One region of the Paenarthrobacter sp. 10L412 genome, then DNA from elsewhere that is predicted to be linked to it. Evidence: riboswitches for the same ligand, from Rfam matches in the RefSeq annotation. Region 1 holds a riboswitch; the other holds the start of a gene.
The links. A riboswitch is a leader RNA that binds a small molecule or an ion and turns the genes downstream of it on or off. The one in region 1 is predicted to bind glycine.

Region 1 (3,409 bases):
AACCCTTCCGATGGCAATCACCGTCGCCGAGCTCGTGGCTGAACCCCAACTGGGGCTCACCCTCCTGGCCGGTGATGCTGGCCGCGACAACCGGATCACCTGGGCGCACACTTCGGACCTGCCCAGGCTGTGGGAATGGGTTACCGGCGGTGAACTCATGATGACCAATGGGCTGTCGATTCCCGCAGACGCCGAGGGACAAGTGGCGCTGGCAGAGGCACTGATGGACAGTGGGGCAAGCGCGCTGGCGATCGGCGAGAAGATGCACGCTCCCCCGCTGACGCAGGAGTTCCTGGCGGCCTGCGACCGGCTACCGCTGCCGCTGATCAGCATCCCGTACCCGCTCCCGTTCATCGCGATCGCCCGCTCGGTTGCCGAATCTTCCCTGCTCGAAGAGTCCCGGCGCTTGCGGCAGACAGCCAGGGTCTACGATCTTCTCCGCACGGCCGGAGCCTCCGAGGACCATTGGCAGAGCCTGGTCCAACGGCTTGCCACCGAACTGGACGCGGAACTGTTCGTGGTGGATCGCCGCTGCCTCCATCCCTGGCATCCCGAGGGACAGCGGCTCCCGGAGTTCCTCGCGAATGAATGGGCTCCGCTTTCCGGGCAGGTGTCCTTGGCGGGCAAGAATTTCCAGTGGCACCGGATCAGGGGCCGGCACGTGCTGACCATGGACATCCCGACCCACGCCAATGCGCTCCTCGTGGTGCTGCCCAACAGCGAACCGCACCCGGACGCCGTCGTACTCCTGCACGCGGCAACCGTGCTGGGACTGCAGCTCTCGCGCATCGTTTTGTCCTTGGAAGGCCGCCACCGACTGGCTGGCGAGTTCCTGCTGCAGGCCATGGATGGGCGCTTGGGCGCGGCCGAGATGGAGAGCAGGCTGGCAACTTTTGGGGTTCCTCCGCAGGACTTCCTGCTTGCCTCCATGGCAGCTGGGGCGGCCATTTCAGCGGGGCCGGCCCAAGCAGCGAACGACGGCGACGGGCTGGCCAACGTGCACATCGAACTGTGGCGGCACGGGGTTGCGTCGGCTTCGTTGAAGCGGAATAGCCGGCTGCACGTGGTGGTCCCCGCTGATGTGCCGGACGACATCCTGGTGCATTGTGCCGGGGCGGATGCAGCGATCGGAATCAGCGCTCCGGCGGCAGTGGCCGGCATTCAGCGCGCGCTGCAGGAGTCCCTCTGGGCGCTCGGTTCGGCCCGGGCGAACAAGCTTGGCGTGGCCCGATATGCGCAGGGACCGTCGTGGCTCGGGCTGACAGGTTTCGAGGAAGGAACTGCGCTGGTCAGGCGTCTCCTGGGGCCGATTTTCGATTACGAGCAGAGTCAGGAAGGCGATCTCCTCGTCACGCTGAGGACCTATTTGGACTCGCAGCGTTCGTGGCAAAAGACTGCCGCAGCCTTGTTCGCACACCGGCAAACCATCATCTATCGGATCCGGAAAATCGGCGAATTGACGGGGCTGGACATGGGTGAAACCTCCACGGTTGCCCAGTTGTGGTTCGCACTCCAGATCCACGAGGCAATGCATCGGTAGGTACCCCTTGCTTGCGCTTTTTCCAGATAACCCGCTATGGTGTGAACCGTGTCACTGAGGTGACGCAACGCTTTTGATCTGTGGCGGGAGAGTCCTGCCGGTACATCCAGTCAGGCGCCGTAGGAGCAAATCCTCCCCAGGAATCTCTCAGGCCCACGTACCGCCACGGCGAGGCAACTCTGGAAAGCAGTCCAGGTAACTGGGCTCACCGACGGTGCAAGCAGGCAACCATTCCTGCGGAATCTCTCAGGTCCAATACAGAGCGGGGAGGAACCGACATCATCGTGGCGCACATAGGGCGCCTGAATCATGGAGTTCCTCTTGACTGTTCAATCAACCCCCACCGCTTTCGCGGACCGGCACATCGGCGCCCGGCGCCAGGCCGACGTTGACACCATGCTCAAGGCCATCGGCTACGACTCCGTAGACGGCTTGGTAGACGTTGCGGTCCCCGATTCCATCCGCCAGGACACCGCGCTCAAGTTGCAGGACGCCCTCACTGAGGTGCAGGTCCTCGCAGAGCTACGGAAGCTCGCGTCCAAGAACAAGACCGCCATCCAGCTGATCGGCCAGGGCTACTACGACACCGTCACGCCGCCGGTCATCCGCCGCAACATCCTGGAAGCTCCGGCCTGGTACACGGCGTACACGCCGTACCAGCCCGAGATTTCGCAGGGCCGCCTCGAAGCGCTCCTGAACTTCCAGACCATGGTCCAGGACCTCACGGGGCTGCCGGTAGCCAACGCTTCGCTGCTGGACGAAGCCACCGCTGTGGCTGAGGCCGTGCTGCTGATGCGTCGCGCCAACAAGTCCAAGACTGCCAAGGACGGGAAGACCGTCCTCGACGCCGACCTCCTCCCGCAAACCATCGCAATCGTGAAGGGCCGCGCCGAAGCGCTGGGCTTCGAGGTTGAGGTCGCTGACCTTTCGCTCGGCCTCCCGGAGGGCGTCATCAACGGCGTCGTCCTGCAGCAGCCCGGTGTTTCCGGCCGCGTGTTCGATCACTCCGCCGTCATCGCTGACGCCAAGGAACGCGGTGCACTGGTCACTGTCGCTGCCGACCTTTTGGCGCTCACCCTCATCACGCCCCCGGGTGAACAAGGTGCCGATATCGCCGTCGGAACTGCGCAGCGCTTTGGTGTTCCACTGTTCTTTGGCGGCCCCCATGCTGCGTACATGGCCGTCCGCGAAGGCATGGAGCGGACGCTTCCGGGCCGCATCGTGGGCGTCTCCAAGGACAACGCCGGCGTCCCCGCGTACCGACTCGCGCTGCAGACACGCGAGCAGCACATCCGGCGCGAGAAGGCCACGTCCAACATCTGCACGGCCCAGGCCCTGCTCGCCATCGTGGCCTCAATGTACGCGGTTTACCACGGTCCGGAAGGCCTGAAGGCAATCGCCGAAACCGTCCACGGGCACGCCCGCACGCTGGCCACCGCCCTCAAGACCGCTGGCCGTGAACTCGTGTCCGAATCCTTCTTCGACACCCTCACTGTCCGCGTACCCGGCAAGGCTGACAAAGTCATCTCCGCTGCCGAAGCCCGCGGTATCAACCTGCGCCGCATTGATGCTGACACGGTTGGCGTTTCCCTCGATGAAACCACGACGCCGGAGGTCCTCTCCGCGGTAGCCGTCGCCTTTGGTGCCGGCCCGGTGAAGGACGCTTCAGGGTTTGAGCTGCCGTCTGATGTGCTCCGCACCAGTGATTTCCTGCAGCACCCCGTGTTCAACACGCACCGTTCCGAGACACAGCTGTTGCGCTATATCCGCAAGCTGTCCGACCGGGACCTCGCCTTGGACCGCACCATGATTCCGCTGGGATCCTGCACCATGAAGCTCAACGCTACAGCTGAGATGGAAGCAATTTCC
Region 2 (3,409 bases), on a different contig from region 1:
GGCCAGGAGATGGCTTCCATCTCAGCGGTTGCGTTCAGCTTCATCGTGCAGGAACCCAACGGAATCATGGTGCGATCCAGTGCCAGGTCGCGGTCCGAGAGCTTACGGATGTAGCGAAGGAGCTGGGTTTCGGAGCGGTGGGTGTTGAACACCGGGTGCTGCATGAAGTCGCTCGAGCGCTCTACGGAAGATTCCAGCGCAAAACCTTCAGCGGACTCAAGCACCTTAGCGTCGAAGACATCCAGGACGCTACGAACAATCTCCGATGTAGTGGTCTCGTCAACAGAAATGCCCACCAGATCAGCGTCAATGCCGCGCAGGTTGATGTCCTTGGCCTCGGCAGCGGCCACGATCTCCGCAGCCTTGCCAGGAACGCGGACTGTAATGGTGTCAAAGAAGGACGTGTGAAGGACCTCAACGCCGGCAGCCTTCAGTGACGCTGCAAGGGTGCGGGCGTGACCGTGGGCGGTTTCTGCGATTGCCTTCAGGCCTTCGGGTCCGTGGTAGACGGCGTACATGGAGGCGACGATGGCCAGCAACGCCTGCGCGGTGCAGATGTTGGACGTGGCCTTCTCGCGGCGGATGTGCTGCTCGCGGGTCTGCAGCGCCAAGCGGTAGGCGGGGACACCGGCGTCGTCCTTGGAAACGCCCACCAGACGGCCCGGCATGGAACGCTCGAGACCTTTCTGGACGGCCATGTACGCGGCGTGCGGGCCACCGAAGAACAGCGGAACTCCCAGGCGCTGGGCGGAACCGACGGCGATGTCCGCACCTTGCTCGCCCGGAGGGGTGATGAGCGTCAGGGAGAGAAGGTCTGCTGCGACCGTGACCAGTGCACCGCGTTCCTTCGCGTCAGCGATGACGGCGGAGTGATCGAACACGCGGCCGGAAACGCCGGGCTGCTGCAGGACGACGCCGTTGATGACGCCTTCCGGGAGGCCGAGCGAAAGGTCAGCGACCTCAACTTCGAAACCGAGGGCCTCAGCGCGGCCCTTCACGATGGCTATGGTCTGCGGGAGGCAGTCGGCGTCGAGGACGGTCTTCCCGTCATGGGCTGCCTTGTTCTTGTTGGCGCGGCGCATCATAAGGACGGCCTCGGCCACAGCTGTTGCTTCGTCCAACAGGGAGGCGTTGGCGATCGGCAGTCCCACGAGGTCCTGGACCATGGTCTGGAAGTTCAGCAGGGCTTCCAGGCGGCCCTGCGAGATTTCCGGCTGGTACGGCGTGTACGCGGTGTACCAGGCCGGGGATTCGAGGATGTTCCTGCGGATAACCGGCGGCGTGACGGTGTCGTAGTAGCCTTGGCCGATCATCTGGACGACGGTCTTGTTCTTGGATGCAAGCTTGCGCAGCTCGGCCAGCACCTCAACTTCGCTGAGCGCGTTTTCGAGGGTGAGGGCAACGTCCTGGCGGATGTCGTTGGGAACGGCGGTGTCAACCAGCGAATCAACGGTGTCGTAACCGACCGTCTTGAGCATGGTGTCAATGTCGGCCTGGCGGCGGGCGCCAATATGCCGATCGACGAAGGTGGTGGAGGCTGAACTAACCGTCACGAAGGAACTCCATTACTTGGGCGGCGTTTGGGTACGCCACAGTGGCTGGGTTCCTCCCCGCTCTGTATTGGACCTGAGAGTTTCCGCGTGTTGCTTTCACAACGCTCGCTTGCACCGTCGGTGAGCACAGCATTTCCACTGCGCCAAAGGGCGCAGCAAAAGGCCTGCTACTTTCCAGAGTTGCCTCGCCGCGGCGGTGCGTGGGCCTGAGAGATTCCTGGGGAGGGTTTGCTCCTACGGCGCCCGCATCACTTGCTTGCAGGACTCTCCCGCCGCAGATCAAAGGCATATTCACTTATTTGCGTGCCCCTTGTAAAGACGCACCACAAGGCTCAATTGTCCTACGTCGGAGGCGTCGCCGCAAATGGGCGACCCGCTACTTGCGGAGCCGGTCCAGGACTCCCAGCAGGATCTCGACGTCGGCCTCCCGCCCGGCCTTGCCGCCTTCCTGGCCGCCCTCGAACATTGCGTTGAAATACAGGCCGTCACCCATATAACTGACGGCTTTGGCTACCTCCGGACCCACATCCTCGGCCAGGACGTCCAGCCACTGTTGCTGGATTCCGCTGAACCGTAGCCGGGTCTCTTCATGGGCAACTTCTGCCAGCCGTGTGGCCGCGACGAACGCCCGGTCCATGGGGGTCCCGGCCCACAGTGAGGTCCGAATGAAGTAAGCAGCGCTGCCATCGGGCGCTGTCTTCATTTTTTCGATGTCTGCCTGGGCCAAGTCATCCAAGCGCTCCAGCAGGGCGCTGATCAGCGATTCCTTGTTGGGGAAGTGGTAAAGCAGTCCACCCTTGGAGACACCTGCCCGCTTTGCGACGGCGTCAAGCGTGGCAGCCCGCTCCCCCACCTCGATAAGGAGGGCTTCGTAGGCATCCAGGACCGCATCCCGGGCAACTGGTTTTCGTGGCATGACTACATCATTCCCTACGGCGTTTGGTGGTGTTGAATTTGAAACTATACCGTCTGGACGGTACAGTTAGTACCATGTTCACGCCGTCTTCAACCCAAGCACCCCGTTCCGCTCGTTCCCTGATGGGTCAGACGGCACCGTGGCGCGATTGGACGGCTCTGGCACTCCTGATGTTCCCGGTGCTGCTGGTGGCCGTAGACAACACCGCGCTCACCTTCGCCCTGCCCGAAATTGCCCGCTCCCTGGATGTAGGTGGCGTGCAACTCCTGTGGATCATTGACGCCTACCCGCTCGTGTTGGCGGCGCTGCTCGTTTCCATGGGCAACCTTGGCGACAGGATCGGACGACGGCGGCTGCTGCTGATCGGCAGCACAGGCTTCGCGGCGGTTTCGGCTGCTACAGCGTTCGCGCCTTCCGCGGAATGGCTGATTGCCGGCCGCGCCGCACTTGGCGTGTTCGGCGCCATGTTGATGCCCTCAACGCTGTCCTTGATCCGGAACATCTTTGCTGATCCGAACCGCCGGCGGCTCGCGATCGCCGTATGGGCTGCCGGATTCTCTGGCGGCGCCGCCCTTGGCCCGATCTTTGGTGGCTGGCTGGTGGAACACTTCTGGTGGGGTGCCGTCTTCCTGGTGGCGACCTTCTTGCTCCTGCCCCTCCTCGCTTTCGGCAGGGTCCTCATTCCCGAGTCCAAGGACGCCAATCCTGGCCGTGTGGACGTGCCCAGCATCGCGCTGTCCGTGATCACCATGGCTCCGTTCGTGTACGGCATCAAGGAATTCGCTGTTCACGGGTTCGGGGCGTCGGCAGCGGCCTTCATGGTCTTCGGCCTGGTGATGGGCATTTTGTTTGTCCGTCGCCAGCGGCGGATCCAGAGCCCCATGCTGGACGTCACTTTGTTCAAGAACAAGGTGTTCAGCACAGCAATCGTGGCCAACGT

Region 2: it holds a riboswitch for glycine, as region 1 does, so the genes downstream of both, gcvP (aminomethyl-transferring glycine dehydrogenase) here and gcvP (aminomethyl-transferring glycine dehydrogenase) in region 1, are expected to answer to the same signal.

Annotation. Positions count from the first base shown of each region.
Region 1 is NZ_JBFTJT010000028.1:5,727-9,135, forward strand. It holds gene AC1DD7_RS24140 (PucR family transcriptional regulator) at 11-1,540, shown strand; glycine riboswitch at 1,615-1,713, shown strand; gene gcvP (aminomethyl-transferring glycine dehydrogenase) at 1,862-3,409, shown strand, end outside.
Region 2 is NZ_JBFTJT010000021.1:4,277-7,685, forward strand. It holds gene gcvP (aminomethyl-transferring glycine dehydrogenase) at 1-1,553, opposite strand, end outside; glycine riboswitch at 1,738-1,835, opposite strand; gene AC1DD7_RS22475 (TetR/AcrR family transcriptional regulator) at 1,930-2,469, opposite strand; gene AC1DD7_RS22480 (MFS transporter) at 2,544-3,409, shown strand, end outside.